Spirosoma rhododendri: one gene and its partner. The protein of the gene in region 1 interacts with the protein of each later gene in a pairwise test. Links are inferred from orthologs where the notes say so. Each region holds a gene or a part of one and is shown in the gene's direction. Other genes may lie near its edges.

Region 1 (10,398 bases):
CCGATTGTGTACGAGCACTTCGAGAATAAGGAAGATGTCCTGCTCAGCATTGCGCGGGAAGGCCACGAAGAAGTAAAGCGCTCGTTTGACACGGTCATGGCAATGGGCCTGAATGCAGAAGAAAAGCTGGCCCGGCTGTCGATGGTGCAGTGGCACTTTGCAACGGCACAGCCAGAAGTGTTCCGCCTGATGCACAACCCCGAACGCATGGAACAGCAGCGCGAACAAATGCGCGACGACATGCAGGAAGCTCGCTTCCGGATGGAGAGTCTGTTTGGGGAACTGGGTGTTTCGGAGGCCGAGAAGCCTGAGATTATTTTTAACTGGTTCTGCCTGATGCTGGGCTATATCAACCTGATTACCAATATAAAACCTGATGAAGCAGCCCGTCATCTGAAGAAAATGGACGACCCGCAGATGGCCGCTCTGTTTCAGAACCCGACAGCGCTGTATGAGCGGGCTATCCGCCGATTTCTGCACAATCTTACCTGCTAATACGTTCGGGGGTCCCACCCACATACACACATGAGAACAAGTATTTATCTGATCTTACTGTCGGCCTTACTGATTCCGCCGGTTCAGGCGCAGCTAGCCCCCCTACCGACGGCTTTTCGCTGGCGCAGTGCGTTGAATACGCGCGTGCTAACAACCCCAATATCAAGATTGCCCGCATCAACGAGCAGGTATCGACGGTGCAGGTAAAACAGGTTATCGGCCGCAACCTGCCGCAGGTAGGCGTGTCGGGGTCGGTGGTCGACAACGTCATTATTCCGGTCACGCTGCTGCCCGGCAGTCTGGCGGGTGCAGCCAGTACAACCGCCACGACGGGCCAGGCACCCACTGCTGGCGGCACGGGAGCGCAAGAGTTCATCCGGGTCAAGTTTGGTACGCAGTATAACGCTACGCTCACCGGCCGGGTCGATCAGAAATTGTTCGACCCCTCACTGGGTCTGGCGCTAAAAGCTGCTAAAGTACAGACGCAGTTACAGTCGGTTGTTACGGCGCAGGCCGAGCAGACGCAGGCATACAACGTGGCGCAGGCGTACTACCGGACGCTGGTTATCGATCTGCAACGGCGGCTGACCATCCGTGACCTGAACTCATCGGATACGCTGCTGCAACAGGAGATTGTCCGGCTGAAAAACGGCACGACGCGGGAAATTGACTTCGGCCGGATTCAGCTCAATCGCAACAACCTGCAATCGCAGCTGGAGCAGGCCAATCGTAACTACGGTCAGGCAATCAACCAGCTAAAATTCCAGATGGGTATGCCCATCAGCGAGCCCCTGCAGCTACAGCAGCTACAGATCGAGAATGATTTGCAGGTGGCCGAACTGACCAACGCTGAGGATCGTTTTTTTGAGAGACGTCCCGACTTCCGGCAACTGTTGCTGAATACGCAACTGGCCGACCTGAACCGACAATCAAACAACCGGGGCTATTACCCGTCGCTGGGTTTATATGGTACCTACGGCACCAATGCGCAGCGACAGGATTTTAACTTCTTTCAGGGGGGCCTGCCCTGGTTTCAGAGCAGTGCCATCGGTCTGACGTTTAGCTGGACACCCTTCGACGGCAATCAGCGCAAATACCGCGATCAGGAAAACCGGCTGACTCTGGAAACGTTACGTCTTCAGCAGATTCTGACCCGCGAGTCGGCGCAGCTGAGCCTGAGCAATGCGCAGGTGAGCTATCAGAATCTGGTTACCGACATTCAGCGTGAGCGCGACAACATCAAACTGGCCCAGCGGATTCTGACCGTTACGGAACTGGAGTACAAAGAAGGCATCGCCACGTCGGTTACACTGATCGATGCGAAAGATGCCCTGACGACGGCCCAGAACAACTTGGCTAACAAACTTATCAGCCTGTATCAGTCGCGGCTCGACTACGAAGACGCGCAGGGAACCATTATCGACTACGTTACCAAAAAATAAGTTAAGCCACTCATGAAACGAATTCTTATAGTACTCGGTGTCGTTGCGCTGATCGGGCTGATTGCCTTCCGGTTGATCGACAACAAAAAAGTGATCGACGACGCCAAGACGCCGAAAGCTGTATTCCAGACCACACCGGTTGTGGAAGTGCAGGCCGTGACGTTTGAAAAGCTCGACCAGAACCTGTCTTTACTCGGTACGGTCGAAGCCCGGAACGAGGGAAACATCATCGCCGAAACGCGGGGTAAGCTGACCGGCTTCAACCTGGTGCTGGGCACGCAGGTCGGCAAGGGGCAGCGCGTTGGCTATATTCAGGATGAAGTACAGGGCATTGTCCTGCAGAATAGCCAGACCGCCGTCGATAATGCCAAACGCGAGATGGAGCGGTACGAGCGGCTGTATCAGGGCGGTGCCGTAACGCAGGAAGCTTATCAGAAGCTAAAAGATCAGTACAACAACACGCTGATCAGTGAAAAGCAGCAGAAGCGGGTGCTGGGCAACGGCGCGGTAGTAGCCCCCATCAGCGGGTATGTCTACGACAAGAAAGTGGAGAACGGCGAGTACGTACAGGTCGGTGCCGTGCTGGCGTCGGTTATCAACCTGAATCAGTTGAAGTTGGTCGTCAACGTTCCGGAGCAGGCTGTCTATCAGTTGAAAATCGGCGATCAGGCCCGTGTAACGGCGCAGGCATTTCCCGGTGTTGTCTTCACGGGTGCCGTGCATTACATCAGCCCCAAGGGCGACGCGCTGCACAACTATCCGGTGGAAGTGTACCTAAATAACAATGCCAAAAACCAATTGAAAGCCGGTACGCTGGCCAACGCCAGCTTCACGTTTAAGCAGGGCGTCAATGGGTTGTTCATTCCCCGACGGGCGTTGGTTGGCGGTGCCGACAGCGCCAGCGTTTACGTCGTACAAAACGATATTGCCCGGCTGCGTCGGGTAAAACTCGGCTACGACAACGGCGATCAGTATCAGGTACTCGACGGTCTGCAACAGGGTGAACCCATCGTGGTCAACGGCCAGCTCAACCTCACCAACGGCTCGAAAGTAACGGTCAGCAACTCAACGGCAAGCCGGTAAACGTGTTTAAGGTTTGATGTTTAAGGTTTAAGGTTGCTCCGCGAGCAGACTTCGAATCTCGAACCCTAAACCTTAAACCTTAGACTTTAAACCTTAAACTTACCATGTCAGTAACAGAAATTGCCATTAAACGCCCGACACTGGTGGTGGTGGCCTTTACCGTGCTGGGTCTGCTGGGGTTCATCTCGTACAAGAGTTTGAACTATACCCTGCTGCCTAAGTTCGATGCGTCCGTCGTGACGATTCTGACGACGTATCCGGGCGCAGCAGCCGGGGAGGTGGAAAACTCCGTGACGCGCAAACTCGAAGACGCTGTGTCGTCGATCGAGAACCTGAAAAACATTAGCTCGACCAGTCAGGAAGGTTTGTCTACGATTCAGGTTGAACTCAACGCCAGCGCCGACCCAAACCAGGCACTGGAAGACGCCCAGCGGAAAATCAACGCCGTACTATCGCAGTTGCCCGACGAAGTCAACTCGCCGACGCTGCTCAAATTCTCGACCGACGATCTGCCCGTTTTGCGGATGGGCGTGCGGGCCAACCTCGAACCGACCAAACTCTACGACCTCGTCGATGACCAGATTCGAACGCAGCTGACCAAAGTCGACGGTGTGGGGCAGGTGACGCTGACGGGTGGCCGCGAACGCGAAATCCGCATCGGTATCGACCCCAACAAGCTGAAGAACTTCAACCTGTCGGTTGCGCAGGTGTCGCAGGCTATCAACTCGGCCAACCTCGACTACCCAACCGGCAAGATCGAAACCGACCGCGCGCAGTACGCCATCCGGCTGTCGGGTAAGTTTACCAATGTCGACCAGATTCGGAACGCGGCCCTGAAAACCTCGCCCGACGGTACCAAAATTCTGCTTAGCGATGTAGCAACCGTCACCGACGGGGTGGCCGACGCAACGACGATCAACCGGATCAACGGCCGCGAATCGGTCGGGGTAACGATTCAGAAGCAGACCGACGCCAACGCCGTTGAGATCAGTCAGCGGGTGCGGGCGATTCTGGGCAACATCGAAAAGCAGTACGCCAACGTCGGCCTGAAGTTCGAGATCACCAGCGACTCCTCGACCTACACGCTGGCATCGGCCGAAGGCGTAATCTTCGACCTTGAATTTGCCGTTGTGCTGGTGGCGCTCGTGATGCTGCTGTTTCTGCACAGCCTGCGCAATGCCTTTATCGTGATGGTATCGGTTCCGGCGTCGATTATCTCGGTATTCGTGCCAATGTATCTGCTGGGCTTCACGCTGAACCTGATGACGCTGATGGCCCTCTCGCTGGTTGTCGGTATTCTGGTCGACGACTCGATTGTGGTCCTGGAAAACATCTACCGGCACCTCGAAATGGGTAAAAACCGCCGTCAGGCATCGCTCGACGGTCGGAACGAGATTGGTTTTACAGCCGTCGCCATTACGATGGTCGACGTGGTAGTATTCCTGCCGCTGGTCTTCGTACAGGGTCTGATCGCCAACATTATCCGCGAGTTCTCGCTGGTTGTCGTGTTCTCGACGCTGATGTCGCTGATCGTGTCGTTTACCATTACCCCACTACTGGCGTCGCGTTTTGCCAAGGAAACCGACCTCAACGGGCCGGGTCTGGGCAAGCGATTCCTGAAAGGATTCGAACATCAGTTCGATTCACTCAAAAACGGGTACGCCCGACTGTTGCAGTGGGGTCTGTTCCACAAGCGTTGGGTTTATCTGGCCGCTATCGCCCTGTTTATCGGTTCGATCGGACTGGTTGCAGGTGGCTTTATCGGCACCACGTTCTTCCCGCAAAGTGACCAGGGCGAATTTATCATTCAGGTCGAAGGGGAGCCATTCAACAGTCTGGCCGAAACCAACCGGATTTGCCAGCAGATTGAGAAAGAGCTGATGAACACGAAGTATGTGACGAAGGTGAACTCGAACGTCGGGTATTCAAGCTCATCGCAGGGCGGTGGCCTGGGGTCAACGCCCTACCACAAAGCCGAGATTACGGTGACGATTGTTCCGAAAGATCAGCGCCCCGTGTCGATTGAAACGTTTGCGGCCCAACAGAAAGCCAAGATCATGCAGATTCCCGGTCTGAACGTAAAATCGGCCCCGGTCGGTATTACGGGTGGTGCCAACGCGACGCCGATTCAGATTCTGTTGCAGGGAAATACGCAGCAGGAACTGGAAGCATCGGCGGCTATCGTGAAGAAAGTTGTGGCCTCGGTCAGCGGTACAACAGACGTTGAATTATCGGTCGATGATCCTAAGCCGGAGCTGAAAGTGAATCTGGACCGCCGGAAAATGGCGCAGTACGGCGTATCCGTCGCGAACGTCGGTGCCACGCTGCAAACGGCCTTCTCGGGTAATACCGACAGCAAATACCGTATCGGCAATCGTGACTACGATATCCGCGTTGAGCTGAATCAGTTCAACCGGCAGAGCAAGGACGACGTAGGTAACCTGACCGTTCCCGACGCGCAGGGCAACCTGATCGAAGTCGACCAGATTGCCGACCTGACGCTGGGCACGGGTGCTACGCAGCTATCGCGCTACAACCGGGTCGGGTCGCTGTCGGTCAATGCCAACGTCGTTGGTCGGCCGGTGGGTACGGTCGGTACGGAGATCGACAATATTTTGAAGAAAACGGAATTGCCGGGTGGTGTCACATATGCACTCAAAGGCGATCTGGAACGGCAGGCCGACGCGTTTGGTAGCCTAGGTATCGCGCTGGGGCTGGCTATCACGTTTGTGTACCTGCTGATGGTTGCGCTATACAACTCGTATTTCCGCCCGTTCGTCGTCCTGTTCTCAATTCCGATGGCCGTAATCGGTGCGTTTCTGGCGCTGGCACTGGCCCGCGAATCGATCTCGTTCTTCGTTATGCTCGGTATGATTATGCTGATCGGTCTGGTAGCGAAAAACGCTATCCTGCTGGTCGACTTTGCCAATGCGCAGAAGGAAGAAGGCAAGAGCACGGTCGAAGCACTGATCGAAGCGGGCCGCGAACGGATTCGCCCGATCCTGATGACCACGATCGCCATGGCGATTGGTCTGCTGCCGATGGCACTGGCCACCGGCGACGGTTCGGAATCGAAAAACGGTCTGGCGTGGGTTATCATCGGTGGTCTGATCAGTTCGCTGCTGCTGACGCTGGTCCTCGTCCCGACGGTGTACCTGACGTTTGAGAACGGTTTCAACGCAGCAAGCCGCGCCTGGAACCGGATTTCGGGCAAGAAAAGCAAACCCGTCACCCGCGAATCGGCAGAAGTATAGTCGGTTTACGGTTTATAGTTTTCGGTTTACGGTGCTATCCGCCGTGAACTGTATACCGTAAACCGAATACCGAAAACCGCCTACCAACAAAAATGCCCGGCAGCGATTGTCGGGCATTTTTGTTGGTAGGCGAGTTATCTAATCCCGGTAATCTTTGTCGTAGGGCAGTTGGCGCGATGCTTTCCGCATGATCGTCGTGATGATCGATCCGGTGTTGCTGCCGAAGCCGCGTGACAGTGTCTTGTCGTATTTCCAGAGCAGTTCGCCCGTTTTGCCGTCGTTGATGCTGATGGTCGTTTTACCCGTATTGGTCGGGCCGGAGAAACCAACGGCGAACGACATGGCAATAGCTGCGCCGTTAGACATGGGCTGCGTGGTTTCAAACGTGCCGGATATAATTCCGTCGACCTCCAGCATTTTCGCCAGTTCTTCGGGGGTAAAGCTGGCCAGCGTTTCGTAGGTGACGGCGTTCCGTGCCAGCAGGGCGTTGGTGCGGGCCAGGTCCTGCACATCGACGGTCAGGTCTTTACTTTCTTTCCGTTTCAGAAAATACGAATGCACGGCGTTCTGCACATCGAGTCCTTCGCGTTTTTCCAGCGCAGCTACCCCCGCTGGTCCACCATTTTTTTCAACCTCCTTCGGCCGCAGTTGCAGCGTTGTTTTGAAAGGCAGTACGGCCAGCACTTTGTGATCTTTAGCCAGCGTTTTGAAGTTGGGATTGGTATAAATCTCCCGCGTTTGTGCTGTACTCACAGCGATCGAGACTAGCAGCGCGACCAGCGTGGTCATGAATCTCATAGACGAATTAAAGTTACGTGAATCCAAATCTGCGCCCTTGTCTGCTGATTGTCAATAACCGCCAGTAAAAGCACGCTAACTAATTCGTAAACGGTAGCTTACCGCACCTCAGGACGTAGACAAAGCGGGTTAAAATTAGTTTGTACAGATACGGCCCGACAACGGCAGTATGTACTAACCAGTTTATTTATCTGATACTCATGAAAGTGTGGTTTATCACCGGTACTTCGCGCGGCTTTGGGCGCGTGTGGGCCGAAGCAGCCCTCAAACGGGGCGACAAAGTAGCGGCTACCGCCCGCGATACCGATAGCCTGAACGACCTGGCCGATACCTATGGCGACAACTTCCTGCCCCTGTCACTCAACGTTGACGACCGGCAGGCCTGTTTCGACGCTATTCAACGGGCAAACGACACATTTGGCCGCATCGACGTGCTCATTAGCAACGCGGGCTACGGGCAGTTTGGTTTTTTTGAAGAGCTGAGCGAAGACGAAGTACGGAAGCAGCTCGAAACCAACCTGTTTGGCTCCATCTGGATCATTCAGGCGGCACTCCCGATCATGCGGGCGCAGGGCAGCGGCCACATCATGCAGGTATCGAGCATCGGTGGCGTTACCACCTTCCCGATTTTCAGCATCTATCACGCATCGAAATGGGCGGTGGAAGGTATGTGTGAATCGCTGTCGCAGGAAGTGGCCCAGTTTGGCATCAACGTCACGCTGATCGAGCCGGGCGGCTATTCCACCGACTGGAGTGGTAGTTCGGCGAAACACAGCGAGCCCAATCCGGCGTACGATGACCTGCGGAATCAGATTAAGGAGAACCGTAAGAAAAGCCAGCCCGGCGATCCCGACGCAACCGCCGATGCTATTCTCCAGGTCGTTGACGCCGAAAAACCGCCGTTGCGTTTATTTCTCGGCTCCGTTGGGCTCCGGCTGGTTGAGCCCAAATATCAGGAGCGGCTCGCCACCTGGCACGAATGGGACGACGTATCCAAAAAAGCGCAGGGGAGCCAGGCCAATTAATTCCACATTACCACAAACGCATCGAGGGACCAGTTGGCCCCTCGATGCGTTTGTCACAGACTAAATTCGGTTCTACTGCCGGATCAATTTGATGACCTGTTGCTGGGTTGGCGTGCTCACCCGCAACAGATACATACCCGCCGAACGGCCCAGCTCAACCGTAGCCCGCTCGACCTCGTCAGCCTGTTTGATGCTCGTTTCATGAACCGTTCGGCCCTGCTGGTCGGTCGCCAGAATCCGAACCGACTCCGCCACCACGCCCCGGATTTCCAGCTCCACCCGTTCGCTCAGCACCGGGTTGCCCAGTACACGAACCTGCATTGGCTCCCGCTGTTCGGCTACCCCAATCCGGCTGCTGCTATTACAGAAGCTGAGCCAGTTGTAGCTGAAGGTACTAACCTTGCCCGACTGAGTAGCCTCCAGCGTGATCACCGGGTTGTCGGTGTAGAGCCGCAGACTGTAAGGCCCCGGTGCCGTGGTGGGCAACGACTCATTGATGGTGCGGAAGCTGATAGGGCTGCCATCGCTGTTGCTATACTGGGGGTGAAGGTCACCTGCCGCGAATTGGGTGTCAGCTGCGCACAGCTGTTGGTGATCACTCCGCTGATGGCGAAGTTGCCCCCCACCGGTGCTGCGTTTACCGTGATGGTGAACATCCCGCTACCCGAGCCCGCCGAGTTGGTACCCGTGATTGTCACCATGCTTACCTGCGCCGTGGTAGGTGTGCCCGAGATGGTACGGCTGCCAGCGTCGAAGCTCAGTCCGGCGGGCAGGCCCGATGCGGTGTAGGTGATAGGTGTTGTACCCGAGAAGGCGGGCACTACGTAACTGAAAGCGACGCCCACCGTGGCCGTCTGGTTAGGCAGCGTTGGGGCCACCGGAGCCGCTGGGCCGGGGGCTGTGCTACAGGCGCTAAGCCAGTTGTAGCTGAGGGTAACAACCTTGCCCGACTGGGTGGCCTCCAGCGTGATCACCGGGTTGTCGGTGTAGAGCCGTAGACTGTAGGGCCCCGGTGCCGTGGTAGGCAACGACTCGTTGACGACGCGGAAGCTGATGGGGCTGCCATCGCTATTGCTGTACTGGGGGGTGAAGGTCACCTGCCGCGAATCGGGCGTCAGCTGTGCACAGCCGTTGGTAGTCACCCCGCTGATGGCAAAGGTACCCCCGGCCGGTGCCGCGCTGACGGTGATTGTGAAGTTGCCGCTACCCGACCCCGCCGAGTTGGTGCCCGTAATCATCACCATGCTGACCTGGGCCATCGTGGGCGTACCCGAGATGGTGCGGCTGCTGGCTTCAAAACTCAAACCCGCCGGCAATCCCGACGCGGTGTAGGTAATGGGGGCTGTGCCCGAGAAGGCTGGCACCACGTAGCTGAAGGCAACGCCCACCGTGGCCGTCTGGTTGGGCAGCGTTGGGGCCACCGGAGCCGTCGCTACCGGAGCAGCAGGGGCAATCGTAAAGGTAAACGTGGTGCTGGCCGTCAGGTTACCCGGATCTTTAGCCGTGACCGTCACATTGAACGGCGAACCTGTAGTCGTTGAGGGAGTACCGCTGATGGTGGCTGGTGCCGTGAAGCTCAGACCCGTTGGCAGACCAGTCACCGACAGCGTCAGCGAATTAGGCGTCTCGGCATCGGTGAAGGTGTTGGCCGGAATCGTGTAGGTGTACGCCTGCCCAACCGTTGCCGACTGGGGCGGGATGGCGTTGGCTACTGTTGGGGCCGTATTACCGATGACCTGCAAGGCCCGGTCCGCCTGAATAAATCCGTAGCCGGTGCCGAAGTCGAAACCCGTATCGAAGCCGCTGGTCGAAGGGTCATCCATATCCAGTGCCGTCGTTTCCAGAGTCGATAGGATTGCAGCCGGTGTGATCGTAGATACCTTCTGCTTCATGAGGGCCGCAACAGCAGCGGCATGGGGCGCAGCCGCCGACGTGCCGAAAAAGTTGGGAAACCCATCATTTTCGTAATCATCTCCAGGATAGAAGAAGGTAGTATTCGTACCATCGACCGCTACAATTTCGGGTTTCTGGCGTACCGTCTGCGCAATCCGGGTTCCTGATTTAGTGAAGAGAATTGGTGTACCACCAGCGGACGAGAAATTTTCAATTATCGCCGTCGATAATGTGTTTCTGTACGCCGGCGTTTGAAAATAGGGCGCAGCACCAACCGCAATGCATTGACTTGCGTTTGGGTGGCCAGTAGCCGTTGAACTTTTGGTATCGTACTCGATACCGACAGAGCTGCCGAAATTTACCCACTTAACAAGTGTAGGATTGGGCCCTGAGTATTTCACCAGCACC
Region 2 (9,573 bases), 1.7 Mb from region 1 along the record:
AACACCGTGCGCTTGACGATGTTAGTCTGGCCGTGCCGAAGGGTAGTATCTTCGGTCTGCTGGGCCCCAACGGAGCGGGGAAAACCTCGCTCATCCGCATCATTAACCAGATTACGGCCCCCGACGAAGGTGAGGTACTGCTGGGTGGGGAGCGACTCAATCCCGGCCACATCCGTAACATTGGCTACCTGCCCGAAGAGCGGGGGTTGTACAAGAAAATGAAGGTCGGCGAGCAGCTGTTGTACCTGGCGCAGCTCAAAGGGCTGAACGAACGGCAGGCGCTGGATAAGCTCAAAACGTGGTTTATCAAGTTCGATATCAAAACCTGGTGGGATAAGCAGGTTGAAGACCTCTCAAAGGGGATGCAGCAGAAGGTGCAGTTCGTAGCAACGGTCATGCACGATCCCGACCTGATTATTCTGGATGAACCCTTTTCCGGCTTCGATCCAATCAACGCCAACCTCATCAAAGACGAGATTCTGGAACTGCGCGACCGGGGCAAAACGATCATTTTCTCGACCCACCGCATGGAATCCGTCGAAGAACTGTGCGATCACATCGCGCTCATCAACCGGTCGCACAAGGTGCTCGACGGCTCCAAGCGGGCCATCAAAGAGCAGTTCCGGACGCACACGTACCACGTCGAATACAAGGGCGCACTAGGCGACCTGCCCGCTGCCTTCGCCCTCAAACAGACGGGCACCACCGACGACGGTTTCGAGCGTGCCGACATTCAGATTCCCCCCGACGCATCGGTCAACGACCTGATCCGCTTCCTCCTCGATCGCGTAGCCGTGCGCTCATTCGGCGAAAACATTCCCAGCATGAACGACATCTTCATCCGGACGGTGGGTGCAAATGATTGAATTAGTGACTGATAGAATGATTGAATAGGCTAACGCCCACTGTTTAAGTCATTCATTTCAACACTCGATAAATCAATCATTCAACAATTCAATCATTCAGTCATGAATACCATCTTTATCATTATCAAACGCGAGTACCTGGTTCGGGTGCGTAAGAAGTCGTTTATCATCATGACTATCCTGGGGCCGCTGCTTATCACGGCGTTCTACGGGGTCATTGGCTGGGCGGCTATCAGTTCGATCAACCAGAAGAAAATTGCCGTTGTCGACGACAGCGGTCTGTTCAAAGGCAAGTTCAAGCAGACAAAAGAGTCGGCGTATGCGTACCCGAAAGAATCGCTGGACGTGGCCAAGAAGTCGTTCGTCAAGCAGGGGTACGACGTGCTGGTGTACATCCCCAAAGACGTTATCGAGCAGCCGAAGACGGTGCGGATTTTTGCCGAAAAAAGCGTCAGTCTTGATGTGCAGAACAACGTTGAACGGGCCATTTCGCGCGAAATCGAAACGATTAAGCTGAACCGGGCGGGCATCACGCAGCAGGTGATCGAAGACGCCAAAGTCAACGTCGACGCGCAGACGATCAGCCTGAGCGAGGAAGGCGAGAAAAACAGCAGTTCGGTGGCCACGTCGATTATTGGTGGTGCCTGCGCCGTGATGATCTACATTATGATGCTGATTTACGGCACGCAGGTGATGCGGGGGGTAATGGAAGAAAAAACCAACCGCATTATCGAAGTGATTATCTCGTCGGTAAAGCCGTTTCAACTGATGCTGGGTAAGATCATCGGCGTCGCGTTGGTGGGCCTGACCCAGTTTCTGCTCTGGATCGTGCTGACGGTAGGTTTGCTCACGATTGGCTCGTCTATGCTGGGGAAATCGCCCAAAGAAACAGCACAGTCGGCCGTGACCAGCCGGGTTGGTAATGTACCGACAATGTCGGCCAGTGATCGGGAGGCTATGGAACGCAAGATGGCCGCTGCCGACGGCCCCGCGGCCAACATCATGGCGGCTATCGACACGCTGAACCTGCCGCTGATTATTTCGTGCTTTATGTTTTACTTCCTCGGCGGCTACCTGCTCTACAGCGCGCTGTTCGGGGCTATCGGCGCGGCCGTCGACAACGAGACGGAGACGCAGCAGTTCATGTTCCCGATCATGCTGCCCATCATCGCGTCCATCGCCTTTGCCCAGTTCGTCGTCCGCGACCCCGACGGCCCATTGGCGTTCTGGACCTCGATGATTCCGTTTACCTCGCCGGTGATTATGATGGTCCGGATTCCGTTTGGCGTACCGGGCTGGCAACTGGCCCTGTCGATGGTGCTGCTGGTGCTGGGCTTCCTCGGCACGATCTGGCTGGCCGCCCGTATCTACCGCGTCGGTATCCTGATGTACGGCAAAAAAATCACCTACAAAGAACTATCAAAGTGGGTGTTCTATAAGGGTTAACTTACCCGTTCTGGTGCGGCTCCCGGTGCAGGAGGCTGCGCCAGAACCGTTGCCAGCGGGTTGGCGCGGGAATAATCGCTATGCCACCTCCGGTGATCGTTTGTAGGTTACGGGTGACGGATTGCACCAGCGTAACATCGTTAAGTTGAAGTGATTTCTCCGTTCCCGTGGTCTGAATCTGGCATGAACTATAGTAGTCTGTACGTACTGTGCCACCACTGTTGATGTGAACGTTGAGCGTAGTCGGCTTTTCCAGCGCGGTAATTGTAAGGCTGTACGTACCATCACGATCGGTTTTCACCTGCCAACTGCCGTGGTAGTAGCCAACCTGGACGTAGGCGTTTGCTAGCGGCTGCACCGTACCAGTTGTATCGCGCAGCAGTACGCGTCCGGTGATCATCAGCGACTTCGTACGATCCGTAGTAAGTGGGAGATCGGCTCGTACGATTGGTGTAAAACTGGGCTGAACCGGCGACGTTTGCGTTGGGTGTGACGGGGTTGACTTTGTTGAGTGCTGCTGAGCCAGAGCTGTTTGCAGACCGAGCCAGCTCATAGCCAACAGGCTTAGCCAACGCTGCCAACTGCTTTCAATCGTGTCTGCCACCAGCAGGCGATTGAACTGATCGTCACGCAGGCGACCACACTGGGTTTCGGCCGTTGGCCGGGCTAGTCGTTTTATTAGTTCCTGATCGGATAAAGTTGTGTAGTCGACTACCGTTTTCTGGCAGCTGGTACAGAATCGGCCCGTATCATTCGGCTGCATATTGTCCCACGACTGGGGACAGGGCTGTGGAATCTGAACGGAGAAGCGACGCATGACCACCGGTGATTTGTTCAATAAGTGCGATGGTCCGTAAATACTACTTACGAACAGCACGACTTCTGCTGCTGAATGGGTGGGCACTTGACCGACCCGTAGGAGCAGAATACGCAGCAGTCGCCCGGCAGGGGGCGGAGCAGCGTCTGGCAATGGGTGCATTCGTAGAAGAACTGGCAGGCGTCCGTCGGCATGGTTTCGGTTTGCTGATGGCTGCACTGGGGGCAAGTGATGGTCGATTCAAGCGTCATGATTGGGCGAAGTATACGGGGAAAGTACCGCTTTTTCGCTGTGATGAGGAGATACTGAGAAGGGAACGTTACGATGGTGGGGATAAACGCGTGGTTTCGCTCGACCTGATCCACCTCTTACCCGCTTGGCAAGCCATTTACATGTTTCGGTAGGGCGGAAAAGATATGTGGCTGTGATTACTCAGGTAGCAAAAAAGCAGGGTGGTAGGCACCATCATGCGTTTGTCTATCAACTGCTACCGTGTGATTAACTTGTTGCCTGCAATAATGAGCTAGGTGCAATATATTCTTTACTAGATTATAATTGTATGTTTGTGTCACAGACACACGTACACAATGAATAATGAGTTGCAGCCCACTACCGTCGATGAGCAAAGCCTGTTATGGAGTCGTTTTAAAAACGGCGACTCACTGGCTTTTGGTCAGTTGGTGACGCAACATTACAAATTGCTGTATAACTACGCGACGAAGTTCTCGAAGGACAGCGCCTTTGTCGAAGACTGTTTACAGGAAGTGTTTCTCGACCTCTGGTACAATCGGGCCAGCCTGAGCGAGACCGTGTTCGTAAAAGCATACCTGTTAACGGCTGTACGGAACCGATTGCTGAAAGCACTGCGCCGTGCCGATTTTTTCCGGCCAATCGACGATTTGACATTTTCAGCAGATGCCGTCGAGCGGCCGGTGGAAGAGGTGCTGATCGCAGGAGAGCATCAGGAGGAGCAGGTGCGTCATCTTCAGCGCAGTATACTGCAACTGACACCCCGTCAGCAGGAGATCATCTACCTGCGGTTCTACCAGCACCTAAACAATGACGAGATAGCTCAACTGTTGACAATAAGCCGCCCCGCTGTCGCTAATTTGCTCAGTATATCGCTGAAAGAGCTACGTAAAAAGATTCAACTACCCATCGTTGTGTTTGTGTTACTGCTGGGCCCGGCCTTGCGCTAACTGGGTGAGTTAGAAAGGATTCATATTTTTTCGGAAAAAAGTTTACTTTTTTTTGGTGATAAACAACGCGGAGCTGGACTACTGATACTAGAGACTCCTTACGCGTTGATGAACAACTTCTCTAATTACACGGCCGATGACCTGGCAGCTGACCCTACTTTCGCCGAGTGGGTACGTCGGCCCGACGACCCACGCTACGCATTCTGGGCTGGGTGGGTAGCCCAGCACCCCGAACAGCAGGAAACGATTGTTCAGGCCGTCATACTCGTGCAGGCCATACATGGCTTGTACGATACCGATGAGTTGGTCGATCGGCATTTGCGGGAAAACGTACAGCGAATTGTAACAACCGCCCAGTCTACGGACTGGCGTCCCGATAAGGTTGTTGGCCAAAGGGCGACCTGGTGGCAGTGGTCGTCGGTCGCAGCCGCTGCGGTTTTATTAGTAGTAGCGGGCTTTTGGTATGTGCAATCACCAACCCGGCTGACTGGATCATCCAGTCCCGCTACGACTGCTGAACTCGCGCTGATCGAACGGTCGAATACGGGCACGCACCCCATGACGGTGCTGCTGAGCGATGGCAGCGTCGTTACGCTGGAGCCGAATAGCTGGCTATCATACCCGCGAACGTTTGCCGCTGACACCCGATTGGTCAACCTGTCGGGCGAGGCTTTCTTCGATATCAGAAAGAATCCGAAAAGGCCGTTTCTGATCCGTACAGACCGGTCGGTGACCCGCGTGCTGGGCACTAGCTTTCGAATTCGGGCCTTTCAGCAAAAACCGGTTAGCGTGCTGGTGCGTACGGGGCGGGTAGCTGTTTACGCGCTGGACAAGGCAGGAAACCCGTCGGATGCGTCGACGAAGAGCGACGTGTTGCTGCCCAATCAGCAGGTGGAGATCGCGGACGGCGTACTAACTAAACGAAATGTGCTGAATCGCAGCGCAGTCGCTCCAATTCAGGTAGGCCCCACGGAGATCTCATTCGATGATCGGCCCGTCGCGGATGTGCTGACAACGCTCGCTCAGCTGTACGAAGTAACCATCTCATTCGACGCTGATCGACTCAGCAGTTGTCGGATCACCACGTCTTTCGCCGACGAAACCCTGCCGGAACGGCTGAGCAGCATCTGTCGGGCAATCGGGGCCACCTACCGGATCGGCGCCGATCGAATCGACGTCATGAGCCAGGGATGTTCACCGGCTACCAATTTCACCAACTAACCCAGCGCCTATGATTTAAGCAAAGTTTACTCAGTAGTAACACAAAAAAAGCAACGGTGGGTCCAGCACCGTTGCCTGATTCATCCCTCGTCCGTATCGGTACCTGCAACGGCTTCCAGAAGCTGACGGGGACGTATTTGTCCTATCCTTAATCAAATTGAACAAATCCAGCAAATTTATGCATAAATGTGAGTCGTTTCAACGGTTGACGTTTGGGATTATGAAACTCATTATCTGTCAGCTTTTACTGGCGGCATTCGTGGGCAGCATCGTACTGGCTGGCCCATCGGCAGCGCAGGGGGTGCTTGACCGCTCGGTAACCATGCAAGTCACGAATCAGCAGATTGGGTCCGTGCTAGGACTGCTGCGTAAGCAGGTGGACGTGCGGTTTACGTACAGTTCGTCGGTTGTCGAAACCAATCGGCGCGTCAGCCTGTCGGTTACCAATGAGCGACTGTCCGATGTGATGAACCGGCTTCTGACACCGCTGAACATTGCGTATCGCGTGGAGGGACGCCAAATCATTCTCTACCGCCAGGAAAAGACAGGCGACGCCGATGAACCGACGTCTACTGGTGGGCAGGTCGGTGTCGCCGAAGCCGTAACCGTTCGGGGGCGCGTGACCGACGATAAAGGCATGGGCCTGCCCGGTGCCAACGTCCTGATAAAGGGCAGTACGACGGGGACGGTTACCGATACCGATGGCGCTTACTCGCTCTCAGTACCGACGGGTACTGAAACGCTGGTGATCTCATTTATCGGTTACACGTCGAAGGAGGTTGCCATAGGCGGGCGTACCACGGTCGACGTGCAACTGGCATCCGACGATAAGTCGTTGTCGGAGGTGGTTGTCGTGGGCTACGGTACGCAGCGGAAGGCTGACCTGACCAGCGCCGTCGCCAGCGTAAAGTCGGAGAATTTCGTGAAAGGAGCCGTGAAAGATGCCGGGCAACTGCTTCAGGGCAAGGTCGCCGGTCTGACGATTAGTAACCCTAGTGGCGACCCAACGGCCAACACGCAGATTTTGCTGCGCGGTACGGCTACGCTCAGTAGCAGCTCCCAACCCCTGATTCTGATCGACGGCGTGCCGGGAAGTTTGAACACGGTAGCCCCGGAAGATATCGCGTCCATCGACGTGCTAAAAGACGGTTCAGCGGCTGCTATCTATGGTACGCGCGGCACCAACGGCGTTATCCTGATTACGACCCGCCGGGCGCAGGGCGATATCAAACCGACAATCGAATACAGCGGCTACGTCAGTACGCAGACGATCACCCGCAAACCTGATCTGCTGACGGCGACCGACTACCGGCGGCTCATTCCGCAGGGCGTCGGTTTTCAGGATCTGGGGGCGATACCGACTGGATCAACGCACTCTCGCGGGCTCCGCTCATTCACGTCAACAACGTGACGTTGCGAGGTGGTAATGCAACGACCAACTACCTGGCCAACGGCACGTACCGGTATTTTGAAGGTATTTTCCTGAAGTCGGACAACCGCACCTTCACCGGCCGGATCGACGTCAACCACAACATGTTCGACAGTCGGCTGAAACTGAATGTCGGCTTGCTCAGCTCTAACAACCGGTATACAACCCTGACCGACGGCGGTAGCTTTAGCGGCTACACGTACCGGCAGGCGGTGATCCAAAACCCGACGCAGCCGATCACCAATGCTGACGGAACCTGGTATCAGCAGCCGGGTCTGTTCAACTACGACAACCCGCTGGCCCGCATCTACGAATCGGATGGCGAAAATAAGTCGCTCAACACGCGTTACAACGGTAGCCTAACCTGGCTCCCCATCGACCGGCTGCAACTGAAAGCCCTGGCTTCGCTAAACCAGTTTAACCAGACGCGGGGCTACGCCGAAACCAAGCAGCATATCTCGACCATCCGCGACGGTCGTAACGGCTACGCATCGCGAGGGACGCAGGCCGTAACCGACCGGCTGCTTGAACTGACGGCCAACTACGACCACAACTTCGGGGCACACCGCCTGTCGGTTCTTGGGGGGTATAGTTATCAGGACAACGTGTACGAGGATTATTTCATGCAGAACTGGAATTTCCCGACCGACAAGTTTACCTACAATAACATCGGCACGGGGAACGCCCTGCGGACCGGTCTGGCACCCATCGGCAGCTACAAAGGGGCCTGGAACCTGGTCGGTTTCTTCGGTCGACTGACTTACAACTATGAAGACAAATACCTGCTGCTGGCCAGTGTGCGCCGGGAAGCGTCGTCCAAGTTTGTCGGGGCCAATCAGCCATGGGGTACGTTTCCGGCCGTATCGCTGGGCTGGCGTATCAACCGGGAAGGGTTCATGCGGGACGTCAAGGTGTTTGACGACCTGAAACTGCGGGCAGGCTACGGCGTCACCGGTACGGCCCCCGACGATCTGTTTTTGGGCGTAGCCCGGCTCAACTACAGCGGCTTCTTCCTGGTCAACGGTACGTGGGTGCCGAGCCTGGTGCCAGCCAGTAACCCCAACCCGTACCTGCGCTGGGAAGAAAAACGCGAAACCAACATCGGCCTCGATTTTTCGCTCTACAAGGGGCGGGTCAGCGGCTCGATCGACCTGTACAACCGCGAAACCAACGGCCTGCTCTACGACTACCCCGTGCCGTCGCCCCCCAATCTGTTCGGCATCACCCGCGCCAACGTGGGTTCGATGCGCAACCGGGGTGTTGAAGTCATTGTCAACGTTGTGCCGGTGCAGACAAAGTCGTTCGTCTGGAATTCGAGCGTCAACTTCTCAACCAACCAGAACCGACTGACCTCGCTGACCAACGACCTGTACACGCTGACCAACGACTTTTTCAACACCGGCTACACGGGTGAACCCATCCAGACCTACACCAGCCGGGTGCGGGTAGGGCAACCCATCGGTAACTTCTACGGCTTCAAGGTAGTCGATGTGGGGGCTGACGGGAAATGGATTTACGAAAACCGGGAAGGGCAGCAGGTGCCATACGATCAGTTTGCCCACAGCGACGAAGACAAGATGATTCTTGGCAATGGCCTACCCAGGTACTACGCGGGCTGGAACAACAACCTGCGTTACAAAAACTTCGACCTAGCCGTTACCATGCGCGGTGCGTTTGGCTACCAGATTCTGAACTTCCAGCGGATGTACTACGAAAACCCCGGTGTGGTGCAATACAACCAGCTGCGGTCGGCGCAGGAGCCGGTGTTCGGCAAAGTCGTACTGAACAAAAACGTACCGCTCGAATACAACAGCTATTATGTTGAAAACGGCGATTTCTGGAAGATCGATAACGTCACGCTGGGCTACAACGTCAACCTGCCCACCAGCAGTAAGATCATCCGCAATGCCCGCGTCTACGTCTCGACGCTGAATACGTTCCAGTTCACCGGCTACAAAGGGCTTGACCCCGAAGTTAACCGGGGTGGGCTGGCTCCCGGCCTCGACGACCGTGACAAGTACCCATCGGTACGTACCTACACGTTTGGCCTGAACCTAACTTTTTAACTTATATCCGCCATGACTTTCAAACCATACCGGCAGGCGGGCAGTACCGCCCTCTTGATTTCAGCTCTAACCGCGCTGATGCCGGGCTGCACCAAACTCCAGGACGAAAACTACACGCAGCTCGTCAGCAGCAGCTTCGTACCGACCCCGCAGGATTTGGCGTCGCTCGTTGGGCCAGCCTACGGCAACTGGCGTCCGCTGATGATGCAGAACAACGGCTTTTTCCGCACCAACGAAATCGGTGCCGACGAACTCGTAATCCCCGCCCGGCCCAACGGCTGGGTCGACGGGGGGATTTTCCGGCGGCTGCACGAACACAAGTGGACCTCGCAGGACGGCAGTGCGTACGATAACTGGAATAACGCCTTTGGTGGCATCACCAACGCCAACCGGGTGATCTACCAGATTGAGTCGGGGCAGATTCCGGTGACGCAGGGCAAAGACGCCCTGTTGGGTGAACTGCGCGTATTGCGGGCGTCGTACTACTACGTGCTCTGCGACATCTTCGGTAACGTACCCATCGTCACGC

What was found.
Region 2: the proteins of HH216_RS10105 (region 1) and HH216_RS17050 interact in binary tests that used the Bacillus subtilis proteins (3 or more experiments, as listed by UniProt). The link is inferred for Spirosoma rhododendri from one-to-one orthologs.

Annotation. Positions count from the first base shown.
Region 1 is NZ_CP051677.1:2,396,738-2,407,135, reverse strand. What follows is about bases 2,797-6,474. They hold HH216_RS10105 (efflux RND transporter permease subunit), read left to right. Parts: upstream 2,797-3,124; coding sequence 3,125-6,274; downstream 6,275-6,474. Other genes in these bases: HH216_RS10100 (hypothetical protein), read right to left, coding at 6,413-6,474; HH216_RS10110 (efflux RND transporter periplasmic adaptor subunit), read left to right, coding at 2,797-3,020. Also shown: HH216_RS10120 (TetR/AcrR family transcriptional regulator), read left to right, coding at 1-495; HH216_RS10115 (TolC family protein), read left to right, coding at 693-1,937; more of HH216_RS10110, read left to right, coding at 1,950-2,796; more of HH216_RS10100, read right to left, coding at 6,475-7,072; HH216_RS10095 (SDR family oxidoreductase), read left to right, coding at 7,273-8,097; HH216_RS10090 (T9SS type A sorting domain-containing protein), read right to left, coding at 8,170-8,529; HH216_RS10085 (putative Ig domain-containing protein), read right to left, coding at 8,526-10,398. UniProt on the Bacillus subtilis protein: Required for self-resistance to surfactin, an antimicrobial lipopeptide surfactant produced by B.subtilis. Also required for swarming motility.
Region 2 is NZ_CP051677.1:4,103,207-4,112,779, forward strand. What follows is about bases 288-3,140. They hold HH216_RS17050 (ABC transporter permease), read left to right. Parts: upstream 288-968; coding sequence 969-2,312; downstream 2,313-3,140. Other genes in these bases: HH216_RS17045 (ABC transporter ATP-binding protein), read left to right, coding at 288-866; HH216_RS17055 (hypothetical protein), read right to left, coding at 2,314-3,129. Also shown: more of HH216_RS17045, read left to right, coding at 1-287; HH216_RS17060 (GDCCVxC domain-containing (seleno)protein), read right to left, coding at 3,177-3,380; HH216_RS17065 (RNA polymerase sigma factor), read left to right, coding at 3,717-4,328; HH216_RS17070 (FecR family protein), read left to right, coding at 4,437-5,549; HH216_RS17075 (SusC/RagA family TonB-linked outer membrane protein), read left to right, coding at 5,770-6,960; HH216_RS17080 (SusC/RagA family TonB-linked outer membrane protein), read left to right, coding at 6,957-9,044.